2 regions of the Paenibacillus sp. YAF4_2 genome follow, and region 2 is predicted to be linked to the other one. Evidence: riboswitches for the same ligand, from Rfam matches in the RefSeq annotation. Region 2 holds a riboswitch; the other holds the start of a gene.
What was found. Region 2 has a riboswitch for cyclic di-GMP ahead of AB4Y93_RS20640 (methyl-accepting chemotaxis protein). Riboswitches for the same ligand answer to the same signal wherever they lie in the genome.
Positions count from the first base shown of each region.

Region 1 (7,645 bases), on a different contig from region 2:
CCCGCAGCTGACCATTCTCAACCATAAAGCGAAGATCTTCATCAACGACGTCGCCGATATAGTTGAAACCGCTGTTGACCATGTCAATCTTCTTCTCCTGTACGTCGAAGCCAATTACCTTATAACCTGCCTTCGCTTTCTCGACGGCAAGAGGAAGACCAACATACCCCAGTCCGATTACGCCAATGACAGCCGTCTTTTTATTCAACTTGTCGATAAGTTGCTCGCTCAGCTCATTCGTTTGAATCGATTCCGTTATCATAATTTCCCTCCCGATTCCTGCGTTCATCCTTATACTAGGCTTCCGTCCTCGACGAAATCGATCACAAGCTGTACGGCTTGTTTGCCGTCCTCAACCGTAACTGCAGGCTTACGGTTGTGCCTGATAGCTGCAATCATATCTTCAATAATGCATTGATGCCCGGATACGCCGTTTGGATCGGCGTCTACCTCGGCTATAAGCGCATCTATGGACTCCTGAGCCATTCTCGCACTCTTCCACTGCTTGACTAGATTTGCCGTTACCCCGCCGATCACCGCATAACCGTCCTCGCCGAATACACTGATCGATTCTTCCAAATTCTTCTCGTAAATCGTCGTCGACGCTTCAACAACGCCAAGCGCCCCGCTGGCAAACCGTAAGGTCGCTACAGCTACGTCTTCAGCTTCAATGTTCCGAATTCGTGTGTCGACCATTGACTTTAATTGTACAACCGGCCCGAACAGCCACTGCAGCAGATCGAGGCTATGTATCGCCTGATTCATCAGAACGCCGCCGTCCATCGCTTTTGTCCCCCGCCATGCGGCTTGGTCATAATACGCTTGACCGCGATTCCAGCGAACCGTAGCGTTCACATGGCTCAGCTTACCGAAAGCTTCCGACTCAAGCGCCTGCTTAAGCTTCTGGATTGCCGGACGATAGCGGTTAGGATGAACAACTGCAGCCTTAATGCCGTTTGCTTCCGCGGCAGCTGTAATCAAATCCGCGTCCTCTATCGTAAGCGACAACGGCTTCTCGATAACGATATGTTTGCCCGCCTCCGCCGCTGCAGCGGCAAGTCCCGCATGCAATCCGCTAGGCGTGCAAATACAAATAACGTCAATGGCAGGCTCGCTTGCCAGCATCTCCCTCATGTCAGCATAAACCGCAGTTCCTGTAGTCTCTCTCAGTTGTTCCAGCCTTACCGGATTCGTATCGCAAAGCGCAATGAGCTCCGCACCATTGGCTTGGTTGATTGCTTCGATATGTTTATTAGCGATATGACCGCAGCCTACGATTGCAAAGCGAATCATCTTCATTCCTCATTTCCTATCATTTATTATAGATACCCGTTAACTTAAGAGCTCTCTTCATAAGCCGCGCTGAGTTCCATCCTATTTCTCTTCCTTGCCATTCTTCTCGTTTCCAACAGAAGAGCGATACTCAGTCCTAGAAATACCCCGATAAACAACGATATTGCTAGATTAAAAGCTTTCTTCGGACTTACCGGAATAGAGGCTTGTTCAATATTGGCACGATCAAGCAGCGTCATATTCGCATACTGGAGTATCGACTTCGATTCGCTCACATACGTTTCAGCAAAAGCGTTTGCAATTGCCACTGCATCTTTTGGGTTAGTATCATTCACCATCAGTTTGACGACGAGCGTCTCCGGATCGGTTCTCGTCTCCACCTTCTTAAGCAAGTCTGCTGCGGACAGCGAAGTATTTAATTTTTCTTTCACTTTGTTTGCTATAAAATAACTCTTGAGCGTATCTTCATACGTTTTTGTCAATAGCTGGCTGGCCAAAAATTCATTATAAATACCTGCGTCGCCTGACGCGGAAATACTCGCTACAAGGCTTGCTGATGCCTGATAGGAAGGAGTCATGAATGTATTAACGGCAAATCCGCCGCCAATGCAAATAGCAATTACTATAAAAAATGCAATAAAATATCTTCGAACAGCTTGCAGCAAAAACGCCAGATCCATCAGTTTCACCTCTATCATTGAATAACTATCTATGTTGCACTTGCGAGCACCCTATCGCGGAGCTCTTCCATATTCATGCTTTCCATTCCGTATTCTACCTTCAGCTTGCAATAGTGACTGATGATTCGTTCTAGAAAACGCATATTTGCATTCTGCTCGTCAGCCAAATTATAAGGATGCCACCATAAGTGATACACCTCATTATGCTTCGCCGCGTAGGTCATCCCGTCCAATATCCGTTTCAGTCGCAGCGGCTCGAGCCGTTTGAGCTTATGGGAATAGGAACGTAAAAACTGGCTTGCTGGCAGATTGACCGGAAGCGTTGCTCCGACGGACGAAGCCGGGTACGTATGATAACCTGACAAATTCCAATACGTATCCAGCAGCCTATATGCTCTGCGGAAAGACGAATCGCCAGTACTGTAGCCCTGCTTATAAATTGGATGCTGTGGATTGCCACGATATACATTAATACCGGCCGGCAGCAGCAGCGATAAATACTGTTCATTCACCTGATTCCGCGGAAATACGATGCTTTCCAGCTTCATTCCCCGCTTCGCTGCAATAGCCTTGCAAGCCTCAAGATCAGCAGCAAACTGCTCCTTGTTTTGTCCCGTTTCCTTGCAATAATAATGCGAAAACGTATGCGTTGATACCGTTTGATGACTCGTTTCCCTAATTAATCGAATCAGTGACAGCGCATAATGGTACGGATCATCTTCTTCTTTTAATCCCAGCTCAGCACTCTCAATATGAGCATAAGGCGACAAATTCGTTTCCTCATAAGAAGGCTTTAATGCCGGCAATCCTTGCAGCAACTCCTCCCGCGATTCAAAAAATAACAGCCCCACAGTTGCCCAAGTCGCATGAATGCCGCCAGCTTCAAACCATTCCAGCATTTGCGGAATGAGATTCCGCTCTTTCGCCATGCCACTCTTATAACGTTCTATTCCATAAATATCTCTTACTCCCCAATAGAGTTCAAAATCAAGGGAGACGACAAAAATACCCTTACCCACCATCATGAAGGCATCCGCCCTTTATGTATATAAAATAGTTCAAAAGGAATAGAAAACCGCATCCTATAGCCGATTTTCATCTCAGAAAACGATAGATTAAGCCTATCCTGATGTATTATAATCCCCCAATCTCTCGATGTAAATAAATAGAAATTGATTTTTCTAATTCCAGTTGTCGATTCTTTTCTGGCATTCTGTAAATCTAAGAGATATTAGCCTTATATTAACACAACTTTCATTTAAAATATCTCTGCGTATGAAGCCAAATGTCGGCTATTGTCATCAAACTAAAAAAGCCCTCGAATCCTGCGCGCTGCGCTAGACTCGGGGGCTTTTTTCTATTTCTTTATTAAAGGGTAACGACGTTTACGTTCGTAGGTGCCAATTGGATAAGGAAGTTTGTCGCTTGAATCGTATTAGCCGTGCACGTGATATTTTTTTGGATATATTGCTCAAGGTAAGTCGTCAGGTCGATGCCGCCGCCATTTACCATTTCAATCTTGTTATTCGAAATTGTACCGTCCTCGGCATTTTGCCAAGTCCAGATTCCTCTTTCCCCATTCTCGATCGTGTTGCCTATAATTGTGAAGTTCGAAATATTGCCGAGGCGGATTGCCGTTTTGCCGCTTACTACACTTTTTGAGCCCATAATAATCGTGTTACCCGAAATAGTAATGTTACTCACTGTTTTCGAAGCGCCGACTTCAATTGCTCCGTAAAAGCTGCCTTTACCGCTAATCGTGTTGTTCGTAATCGTGTTGTTGCTGCCATATATGCTGATTGCCGAGAACATATCCGGAGCAAGCTGGCCTTTGTCAGCACCTTTGTAGTAGTTATTCGACAGATATGAGTTAACGATCGTGTTTCCTTTTACCGTAATGCCTTGTGCATAAATTTTGATTGCGCGCTTAGCCGTGTTTTCGAATTTGTTGTTTGCAATAACGCTATTTGTATCCGTGCCATTATTGTTATCTATGTTCGGATCTTCATAGTAGATGCCGTCACCGTCATCAGCAGGTCCGATATCATGGATATACGAGTTTGTGATCGTTACATTGCTCGCTGCCGTTTCCGATTTGCCCCAAGTTGTTGTTACATAGATACCTCTTGCAACCAGGCTGCCGCTTACCATATTGACTGCAACGATGTTTTTAACTTCCGTGTTGTCGATTGTTATCGATTTCGTGTTGCCGTATACGAGAATGCCTGACAAAACTCCCGAGTAAAAATCGCTGCTTTTATTTGTACTGTGCGAAGCGTTAGCTACAACCATGTTCTTAATGGTTACACGTTCGCTGCCGCCTTCGATAACGAGGACGCGGTTAACGAGTTTGTTGCCGTCCAGCGTAAGGCCGCTTATTTCGATATCTTTTCCTGCAACGTGCATCAGTTCATACCCGAATGTCGCGTTTGCTTTAATGATCGATCTTGCGCCGTCGCCTGTCACTTTCATTCCACCGCTTACTTGAAGAGCATTCGTAGGATTAACGATATAAGTGCCAGCTGGGAAGTATACCGTCGTTTTAGATGTTGCGCCTTGCGACAATGCTTTCGTCACCGCTGTCGTATCGTCTGTTTTGCCATCGCCTTTTGCTCCGAAAGATTTTACATTAAGAACCTCAGCTGCATATGCTTTCTGGACGGGCATGAATTGAAGAAACAAAAAGCCAACAACCATTGCCATTACCATCAGCACCACTTTCTTAGCCCATTGCTTCATCATATCGCATGCCCCCGATTCGTTATTTTTGATAAAAAAAATAGGAAAATCCCAATGTTTCAGGATTTTCCTATAGCTATTCCTGAAAACATTTCGGAAACTGGCTGGCATATGGTTTCCCATTTAGCCCCTGTAGCTTTGCGTCCCAAGCTTTCGCTTGGTTTGCCGTTATCGTTGTTTTCGATATATTTAATTGGTATAAAATGGTAAATTAACAACAAAAAAAGAGCCAAATGAAATGTCATTGGCTCTTGTAATAAGAACCTGAAAAGTTTTGGAAACTGGCTGGCACATGGATGAAATCCACAAGCCCCTGTAGCTTTGCGTCCCGCATTTTCACACGGTTTGCCTTTTCGACATCAGGTGTATGAAATTAGTAATATTTAACTAAATATTAGCATGCCTCTAGTAATATAGCAACAGTTTTCAATAGATTTTAAGCCCATTTTTTTGAAACTGTTTACAATGAATTCCTAAACCAGTATGATGAGTTTGAAAGCCAGCATCCAAACTGTAAGTCCTCTGAGAAGGTTTTTTTGTAGTTCAATAGGACCATATGAAACCCTTATAAGGGTTTCTTAATAAAGGACTATTTATTCTTGTTTACTACTATATGAGGTGGAACATTTGAAAATATTAATAACCGGCGGCTATGGCTTTATTGGCTCCTTCGTAGCGGAGAAATTTTTCAAGGAAGGCCATGAAGTAATCATTATCGACAACATGTCATCCGGGAATGTTACAAACTGTCCGTTCAGGCACACTTCTTATATTGCAGATGTCGAAAGCACCGTCTGCGAATCAATTTTCCAGAACCATGAAATCGATGTGGTCATCCACTTGGCTGCCCAAATTAACGTCGTTACCTCCATGGAAAACCCTTATGCCGATACGAAATCGAACATACTGGGCCTCACCAACATCCTTCAGCTCTCAGTCAAACACAAAGTCAAGAAGTTCATCTTTGCATCTTCAGCTGCTGTCTACGGCTTAAACGACCAGATTCCGTTATCTGAGGAAATCCCTTGCCAGCCGGTGTCCCCGTACGGCATTAACAAACTGCTTGGTGAATACTATTGCACCAAATGGAATGAGCTTTATGAGCTGAACACGCTTTGCTTCCGATTTGCCAACGTTTATGGACCGCGTCAAGGCTCTGTAGGAGAGGGCGGCGTCGTTTCAATTTTCATGGAACGGTTGCGTGATGGCAAAGAACTTGTCGTCTACGGCGACGGCGGACAGACGCGTGATTTCGTCTATGTCGAGGATGTTGCTGACGTTATTTATATGGGAAGCTTGTCCCAGCAGACTGGAATTATGAATCTATCTACTAATACGGAAAATTCAGTTAATCAGCTGATCGAGATTTTAACGTCAATGCAACCCGCTGCCACAGTCGTAACAAAGGAGACGCGCTACGGAGATATTTACCGCTCTAGGCTGGACAACTCCTTGTTGAAGCAGTCGCTAAGTTGGGTGCCAAAATTTTCGCTTGAGGAAGGCTTGCAGCGTACTTTCGCGTGGTTCTCGCAGTCTTTGCATGTTCAGGCTAAGGTTACAGAGGCCAGCCAAGCCGAGCAGACTAAACCCGGATCTGCACTGGATGCCATCGATATCGACCATGAGCTGATCAACTCTTCCCTATCGCGCAATATCCGCAGCTTATATCTTAGCCAAACGGAGCGTTATATTGAGGATAAACCGGTACTCAAACCCGAAGTATTTACAGCTGTGGTGCGCTCCAGACAGCAAGCCAAGCGTAAATTTAACGCTAATTTTGCACTGCTCGCATTGTCGGACGGGATTATCGACGATAAATCGCTGCTAGATACGATAAACGGTCTGCTGCGAGAATCTGACTATATCGGCCTGACGAAGAACAACCAGGTACTCATCCTGCTGTCGAACTCCTCATTAGAGGATGCCCATATTGTAGTGAAACGCCTCAAACCTTATTTCGATGGGGCTAAAGTCATAGATAAAGAAGATTCATTTTATATTGATGAGCACACAGTTGAGCATATTTATTTATAATACAAAAGGCGGCGCACCGGGACAGCTTCATGTCCTAATGGTGCGCCGCTCTTATTTAGAGCCAGCATTTATTAACGCTTTAGCAATTGGGACGATGTCAACCAATCACGTCCTGCTCTTACAATTTCCTTATAACCAGGTAGCCTGACCCCGTAGAAGGTGCGAAGCTCGCCACCCCAATCCGCCTTAGAAGCGGCAACGGAAGAAAGATTCGCTCCGTAGAAATCAAATTCTTCAATGCCTATGGATGATAAATCGGTAAATTCGCAGTTTTGCAGCTGCTGAACGACGCCATTACGCAGATGCTCGCTCTTGGTTGCCGAAATCCATCCCAGAGCTCGCCCCTCATGATTCACGATCGTAACGCTGGAACTCACCGGCTCACCCTCTTTTGAATAAGAAACGTAGCAACGAAAGCTTTCGTCTCCGAGCAAACCGCGCACAAGCTCAAGATCGTCCACCGACAGCTGATGGCTGAACCCTTTACGCTTCTCGGTTCCCGCCAGACACTGGTAAACGGCGGACATGTCCTCTGTCTTTGTCGAATAATAGCCTTGTGCGTCCGCTTTCTTTATTTTGTTGCGAATCGCCGGGCTTGCGCTTTCAATTGAATAAGGCAGCTTAACATAATACGTATATTTAATATCGGCCTTGAAACCCCGCCAAAGAAATGGCCGGATATCGGTTATTTCGGGCGGTAGTACAAAGCTGTTCGAGCTGCCGTTAGCAATAAGCTCATCAATAAGCAAATTCGCCGTTTCATGCCATTGCTTCGTAATTCGCTGTGCCTTGCTGCTCGGCGTCGGCTGGAATAAGGTAGGATGATAGGGATTAAGCGGGGGCAAAAATAGTTTTCCGCTTTTATCTAGAAAAAACAAGCTCTCGCAATATGCGTCAGA
Region 1 covers NZ_JBFRCT010000005.1:220,958-228,602, reverse strand. Annotated here, with positions in the region: gene AB4Y93_RS14115 (nucleotide sugar dehydrogenase) at 1-262, opposite strand, end outside; gene AB4Y93_RS14110 (Gfo/Idh/MocA family protein) at 292-1,293, opposite strand; gene AB4Y93_RS14105 (YveK family protein) at 1,338-1,973, opposite strand; gene AB4Y93_RS14100 (polysaccharide deacetylase family protein) at 2,003-2,998, opposite strand; gene AB4Y93_RS14095 (glycosyl hydrolase family 28-related protein) at 3,342-4,715, opposite strand; cyclic di-GMP riboswitch class I at 4,805-4,889, opposite strand; cyclic di-GMP riboswitch class I at 4,986-5,072, opposite strand; gene AB4Y93_RS14090 (NAD-dependent epimerase/dehydratase family protein) at 5,340-6,746, shown strand; gene AB4Y93_RS14085 (GNAT family N-acetyltransferase) at 6,818-7,591, opposite strand.
Region 1: another riboswitch for cyclic di-GMP. It lies ahead of AB4Y93_RS14095 (glycosyl hydrolase family 28-related protein); the one in region 2 lies ahead of AB4Y93_RS20640 (methyl-accepting chemotaxis protein).

Region 2 (7,645 bases):
GGCTTAATTTGCCGGTAATGATCTGCTTCTTCACATAATTCATAATTTGGATATAAATCGGCATATTGTTGTCAAATACGATTGTCACGGATGTTGATTCTCCTTTCCTTCGTCGGCCCGGGAAACGCCTCGCTTATGCGATATCGCGCTTCTTAAATACAGCAAAGCTGACGGATAGGAACAGCGCCATATATACAAGCAGTATAACAATGGAAAAAGCCATCGTCATCCCTTCAATCGGCGGTCCGTCTCCGTTATAGACCGACAGATCTGTATTACTGAACAATAAATACTTCGTAATGGTATAGCGGGAGAGCAGCATAACAAGCAGGCTTCCTACCATCATGGAGAAAATCCCGACACCAATTGACGCACCATTCGATTTCGTCAAAATTCCGATCATAAAGGTCATGGTGACGAACACAATCGAATAAACTGCAAGACTCGCGATATTGGTTAAGAAATCCGACCATGTAGACTCACCAGCTCCACCGCCGTAAACGATATAGCCGGCAACAACGGAAAGCACAGCTGCAGTAAGGACCAAAGTAAGCGTATATACAACCGATATGATATATTTGGATGCTAAAATTTTATGGCGGCTTTGCGCTCGGATTAGGAGAAATTTAATCGTGCCGTAACGATGCTCTTGCGTAACGCTGCCCGCCGCTGCAAGGACTGCAAGAACCGGTACAAGCTGCCCCGCAGCCTGCAGCATGATCGTCCCTGTAGCGAAATCCACTGTTGAGTTAAGGCCATCTGGCGATAATTCATAGAAGGCGTAAGCTAATATCCCAAATACAACAGCCAGGATCGCATACGCGACGAAAAATGATCTTTTCTTAGACAGCTTCAGCCATTCATTTACCAACAATCCTGTAAAATTACGCAATGCGGTTCCCTCCCGTCAGCTTCATAAATTCTTCTTCGAGTGTTTCACGAACTTCTTCAATTCGGTAAATCTCCACGCCTGCCGTTGACAGTTTGCCAACAAGGCCCGGGATTTGATCCTGTCTGAGCTGCAGGGTAATCCGATTCGTTAATGCATCAGCTCGCGTAATCGTTATATCCTCCATCAGATTGATTAACTCCTGTGCACGCTCTGCATTTCCTACTTGAAGCGAAATAGACAGAAGCTTTTGTGTAGGAATCTCAGATTCACCAAGTGAACGAATCGTAACCAGCTTGCCTTCCTGAATGACAACAATCCGGCTGCACATCAGTTCAATTTCGCTCAGCAAATGACTGGAGACCAATATCGCTATGCCCTCTGCTTCGGCGATTTGTTTCAAATACTCACGCATCTCTCTAATCCCGGCTGGATCCAGACCGTTTGTTGGCTCATCCAAAATCAGCAGCTTAGGCTCATGCAGCAGTGCTTGTGCGATACCAAGCCGTTGACGCATGCCAAGGGAATAAGCCTTCACACGTTTACCCAGCGCATCCTGCATCCCAACAAGTCTTGTCACTTCCGCGATCCGGGCTTCTGTCACACCTGCGGTCATCCGTTTATACTGCATCAAATTATCGTAACCGGTCATATACGGATAAAACTCCGGGTTCTCTATAATCCCCCCGACATGACTGATAGCCTGCTCGAAGTTTGTACGCACGCTTTGTCCGCAAATACGTACATCCCCGCTTGTCATTCCAATCAAGCCTACAATCATTCGCATTGTAGTTGTCTTACCTGCACCGTTTGGACCAAGCAAGCCTACCACTTCGCCCTTCGCAATATCGAAGGACAAACCATCAACAATCGCTTTGCCGCCTATCTTTTTCGTTAAGCCGTCCAACTGAAGCACAATCGATGGATTAGATATTTTAGCTGTTTTCATCCCGCAGCTCCTTTTGTATTAGTGTTATAGTTGAATAGTACACTAGGTCATTAGTATTGTAAAGAGGCTTTTTTGAAAAAATTATCCATTTCCTCTAAAATAGAAAAGCATCTCCATTCGAATCGGAGGTTTTACGATGAGATTGTTTCATTTTAGCGAGGAAAGCTCGATTAAACGTTTTGTTCCCAGGGTAAAAGCGAACCGCACCAATATGCCTCCTGTCGTATGGGCTATTGATGAGGAGCATGAATTCACTTTCTTTTTCCCAAGGAAATGCCCCAGAATTGTATATAAAAGATCAGATGGCTTAACGGAAGCAGATAACCATTTGTTCTTTGGTCTCACTTCCTGCAAGATCATCATTACGGTAGAGACGGGATGGTATGACCGAATTAAGCAAGCAACCTTATACCGTTATGAGCTGCCTGCCGATTCTTTTCAATTATTTGATGAAACTGCCGGCTATTACATCTCCACGGAGACGATTACTCCACTAGCGGTGGAGCCGCTTACTAATCCGCTGGACCTATTGATGGCAATAGGCGTCGAGGTTCGATTCACCTCTAATCTACATCCACTGCGAGAAGCTATTTTGCAATCATCCCTTACCGATTTTGGCATACACCAATTTGATCAAGCAAGCACTCAATAAAACGTCAAAAAGGCTGTTCTCCCATTAGATTAACTGGGAAAACAGCCTTTTGATTGAGCTTTGAAAAGAAATGAAAAGAAATTGAAAAATATTACACTTTAAAGATTGCTGCCTTCTCTTTCAGCTCACGAGAAGATTGCTGCAGGTTCTGCGCCATCCCTTGCAGGTTGTCAGAGATATCATTCTGCTCAATAGACAAGTGACCCATTTGCTCCATCTTCCCATTCACCTCGGAGGAGGTATGCAGCAGCTTGTCCACTGCGGTTACGATGTGAGTGATGCCTGTTGTGATCTCATTAATGGCAGTCGAGATTTCACTTACCTGCTCAGATAACGTATGGCTTTGCTTCTCTAGTCCTTTGAACACATCACTTGCCGAGATGGAAGCCTGCTTTGTAGAGAAGATCACTTCTGCAAAAGCTCCCATACTCTTGCTGCTTGATGCCACGTCCTCTTGAATGAGCAGCATTTCCTTCGAAATATTTTTCGAGATCAAATCGGTTTGACCCGACAGCTTGCGAATCTCTTCAGCAACTACTGCAAAGCCTCTGCCATGTTCCCCGGCGCGTGCTGACTCAATCGACGCATTCAGTGATAACAGATTGGTCTGCGTATTCACATCTTGGATATTATTGAGAAATTTCGAGACATTGCTATAACGTTCTGTAATTCGGTTGAAGGCTTCTGTCACCTGGTTAAATTGCTCTACCGTCTGATTAACCATCTGAACGACACCTTCCATATCAACCGAGCCTGTATGGGAATCATCTTTCATTTGCTGCATGTCTTTATTGATGTAGTCGCTCGAAGCCGCAATTTCCTGCGAGCTTGCCGAGATTTGCTCGGTAACTGCCGAGATTGAGGTAGCATCATCATATTGGGAGAGCAATACGGCTGTACCCAGATCGATTTGCCCTTTCACTTGCTCGGACGCCGTACGGTTGCGGCCAATCATCTCACCCATCTGGTTCGACATTTGAAGAACGGTCTGGCTGACACTAAGGGTTGCTTTTACCGTAGCTTTCAAATTATCACCCATGGCTGCAAGCGAGCGATCTATATCGCCAAATTCATCTTTTCGGTCCAGCGATTTATCATAAGTAAAATCATTATGCTGATAGGCGTTAATACGACCCATGATCCCTTGAAGACCGGCTTTAATACTTTTTACTAGTCCAAAAGTAAACAGGAATGGAATTACTGCTAGGAGCAGCACGTTAATTAAAATGATGATATTGGCTGTATTAACACTGTCGGACAGTTTCTTATCCGTATGCGCCGCATCAACTGTAATGCGCGCATTCACATTCTGATTCGCAAATTCCAGCTCGTTTAAGTAGATATTTACGAGTCTAAGCACAAGTGCTGATTTCATTTCGGCAGTCAAATTTTCGAACTCCGTTACATTAGAGCTCTTCAAATCGTTATACGCGATCTCATAGATGTTACCTTGTCCAACATAATTCTGCTGTTCTTCTTCTGCCGGAAACATTTTGTCCAGCTTCTCGAACGTTTTCTTCAAATGCTCCAGTTGACCAGGCATGTCCGCCAGACGTTCTTTTGGATCCACCACCGCAGCTGCAGTGCTGTCATTGTTGTTCTCAATCGAGTTAATCATCAAGAGCAGCGTCTGAAGCAGCGTATTGGATATCCCCTCATACTCGCGCTGCGCACTAGTTAACGTATTTGTTTCTTTTACAGCATGTGATACCGATAGGTTCTGCGTGTAAATAAATACACCAGCCACTACGTTAAAGAAAGTAATAATACTGGCTAACAGGAGCAATCTGACTCCTATCTTACGTCTGCCACCCAAAACCCGTTTGCTTGATCCCAGCCATTGTAATGCACTTTTAACCCGTTCCTTCATCCTCGTCTCTCCTCGCTGTCACTGAATAAACAAATAAGCTATCCGGCCAAAGACGGGCGGATAGCTGGTTAAGGCACTATGTCCTGCATCCGGCGGTCTGGCAACCATCGCTATATCCAGCATTAGGCCCATAACTTTGCGTCCTTGCCTTTCGACAAGTTTGCCTTTTTCAGTGTAATTACGACTATTTTCGACACAGGCACTAGTTTAGGATAAATCTACCTTTTTGTAAACAAAAAATGGTTCTATTGCCATCCCTCTATTACTATCGGCTCAACTCTTTGAAACCATTAGTAATAACGGTATAATAGATTCACCTTACATTGACAGGAGACGTGCAGAATGGAATTTCGGTTAGATCTGATTGAAGATAAGGTTGAGTTTTTTGAAGCAGGCGATTTGCGTACGCTGGAGCTAAGGATTGACCAGCAAATTGAGAATAATAAAGCACTGCTGCTGCAAGTTCATCAAGTCCAGCATCATGCTGTTTTTAATCCGAATACAGGGAAAATGCAGTACAGTGCAGTCGTTCATTTCAAGGCAAAAAAACGTTAAAAACTTTTTTCAAAAAAGGGGTTGCATAATCGGTACAAGCTGTGGCATAATACGTTTTGTGCCCGATACAAAACAATATGCCGGTGTAGCTCAGTTGGTAGAGCAACTGACTTGTAATCAGTAGGTCGTGGGTTCGACTCCTATCGCCGGCACCATCTTTTTTTTCCAGGACGTAGCTCAGCTTGGTAGAGCACCTGGTGTCCCGACCATAGAGCTAACATTCAGGAAGCTTGATAGCGATCAGGCTTTTTTTGTTTTCCTAAACTTTAAGATTCCCAAAGACTTCCTTTAACGTTTCGATAATAAAGGTGACATCCTCATCGGTAGATGACAACGGCGGACTGATCGTAAGCACATTATTGTAGCCTGCGACGGTATCGCCGTTTTTGCCGATTATTAACCCCTTTGCCTTACACTCTCCAATGATTCGAACGACGCCGGCAAGCGGATATGGCTCCTTCGTTTGCTTATCACTTACGAGCTCAATCCCCATTAAGAATCCAAAGCTTCGGATATCCCCAACAATCGGATGCTCCAGCAGCACCGAAAGTTCCTCCGATAACCGTTCACCCAACGCTGCAGACCGTTCGACCAGCTGCTCCCGTTCCAAAATCTCCAGATTCGCTAGAGCTAGTGCACAGGATGCCGGTGATCCGCCGAAAGTATTCAAATGGCGGAAATGACTGTACATCTCTTTCCCTTTGAATGCTTCATAAATGTCTTTACGCACCGCTGTGGCCGACAAAGGAAGATAGCCGCTGGTTAAGCCTTTCGCCATCGTTACAATATCCGGCTTAATACCGTAATTCATATGACCGAACTTCCGGCCGGAACGTCCAAATCCGCAGATCACCTCATCTATGATGAGGAGCACACCATACTTTGTGCAGATTTCTCGCACTTTCTCTAGATAAATCGGTTCCGGAACGATTACTCCACCACCTGTGATCGCTGGTTCCATAATGACTGCCGCTATGGTCTCCTGACCTTCCCAATTAATGGTCTGTTCGATATCGAGCGCACATTGCAGATTAAACTGTTCAATCGTCATTCCCTCGGGGCGGCGGTAGCTGTCAGGTGGACGAACATGGAGGAAGCCTCCGGCAAGTGGTTCATACATATACTTGCGCTGAGCTTGCCCGGTTGCGGCAAGGGCCCCCATCGAATTGCCATGATACGCCCGGTAGCGGGAGATGAATTTGTAACGGCTTGGAGCACCGGATTGCTCAAAATATTGCCTTGCGATCTTAAACGCCACTTCATTTGCATCGGAGCCGCTGTTGGAGTAGAAGATGATATAATCATCCTCCAGCCATTCATTAAGCTTCTCAGCGAGTCGGATTGCAGGAACATGGCTTTGTGTCAGCGGATAATAGGACAAAGTTTTAAGCTGCTCGTAGGCTGCGCGAGCGAGCTCTTCTCTGCCGTAGCCAACATTCACGCACCATAGTCCCGACATCCCGTCCAAATAGCGGTTTCCCCCGTTATCGGTAATCCATGAGCCTTTCCCTTCCGTAACAACCATGGGAGGTGCCTGTTCATTATAAGGTGACATAGCGTGCCATACATACTGGCGATCCTTGGCGATCAGATCTGCCTCTTCTTGATTAATCGACATGACTCCACTCTCCTTCCTTCAGCCATTTATCATTAATAACGGGCGGTAACCATTTTCTTACGTGTATAAAACTCTACGCCATCCCGGCCATTAGCATGAAGATCCCCATAGAAGGAGTTCTTGTAACCCGAGAATGGGAAAAAGGCCATCGGCGCAGGCACGCCAAGATTGATCCCCAGCATCCCAGCATCGATCTGCTCACGGAATTGGCGAATCGCCTTCGCGCTGTCCGTATACAGGCAGGCGCCATTAGCGAAATCCGACTGATTGCTGATCTCAATCGCCTCTTGCAAAGACGCCGCCCGCACAATCGCAAGTATTGGTGCGAACAGCTCTTCCTTCCAGATCGTCATGCTCGGGTTCACATGATCAAAGATGGTTGGTCCGATAAAATAACCCTCTTCGTCAACTGTATCCAGACGCCCATCACGTATAAGCTGTGCTCCTTCTTTTACCCCCAGCTCAATATAGCCAATCGTCCTATCCTTATTCTCCTGTCTAATCACAGGGCCAAGGAATACGTCCTCCTCTAATCCGTTGCCGATCTTGATATGGTCAGCTGCTTCCACGAGCTGCTGCTGCAGCCTATCTGCCGCATCACCAACGGCAACCACAACGGAGCAGGCCATACAACGCTCACCGGCTGAACCAAAAGCTGCAGCAATAATATTCGTCACTGCAAGCTCCATATCAGCGTCAGGCAACACGATGGAATGGTTCTTCGCACCAGCAAGTGCTTGCACGCGTTTGCCATGCGAGGCAGCAGTCTTGTACACATACTCCGCGACCGGCTGTGAGCCAACGAAAGAGATTGCTTTTACTTGTTTATTTTGGAGCAGCCCGTTCACCACATCACGTGCACCATGCACGATGTTCAGTACACCATCCGGCAAACCTGCTTCCTTGAATAATTCCGCCAGACGGTTCGCCAGGATTGGCGTGCGCTCGGATGGTTTCAAGATGAACGTGTTTCCGCATGCAATCGCAAGAGGGAACATCCAGCACGGCACCATCATCGGGAAGTTAAAAGGTGTTATTCCGCCTACGACACCAAGCGGATACCGATACATGCCTGATTCTATACCTGTAGCAATATCGGGCAGCTGGGTTCC
Region 2 covers NZ_JBFRCT010000009.1:91,080-98,724, reverse strand. Annotated here, with positions in the region: gene AB4Y93_RS20660 (GntR family transcriptional regulator) at 1-88, opposite strand, end outside; gene AB4Y93_RS20655 (ABC transporter permease) at 134-892, opposite strand; gene AB4Y93_RS20650 (ABC transporter ATP-binding protein) at 885-1,838, opposite strand; gene AB4Y93_RS20645 (DUF6886 family protein) at 1,975-2,490, shown strand; gene AB4Y93_RS20640 (methyl-accepting chemotaxis protein) at 2,582-4,360, opposite strand; cyclic di-GMP riboswitch class I at 4,449-4,535, opposite strand; gene AB4Y93_RS20635 (YrzA family protein) at 4,703-4,915, shown strand; tRNA gene AB4Y93_RS20630 (tRNA-Thr) at 4,995-5,070, shown strand; gene AB4Y93_RS20625 (aspartate aminotransferase family protein) at 5,175-6,533, opposite strand; gene AB4Y93_RS20620 (CoA-acylating methylmalonate-semialdehyde dehydrogenase) at 6,566-7,645, opposite strand, start outside.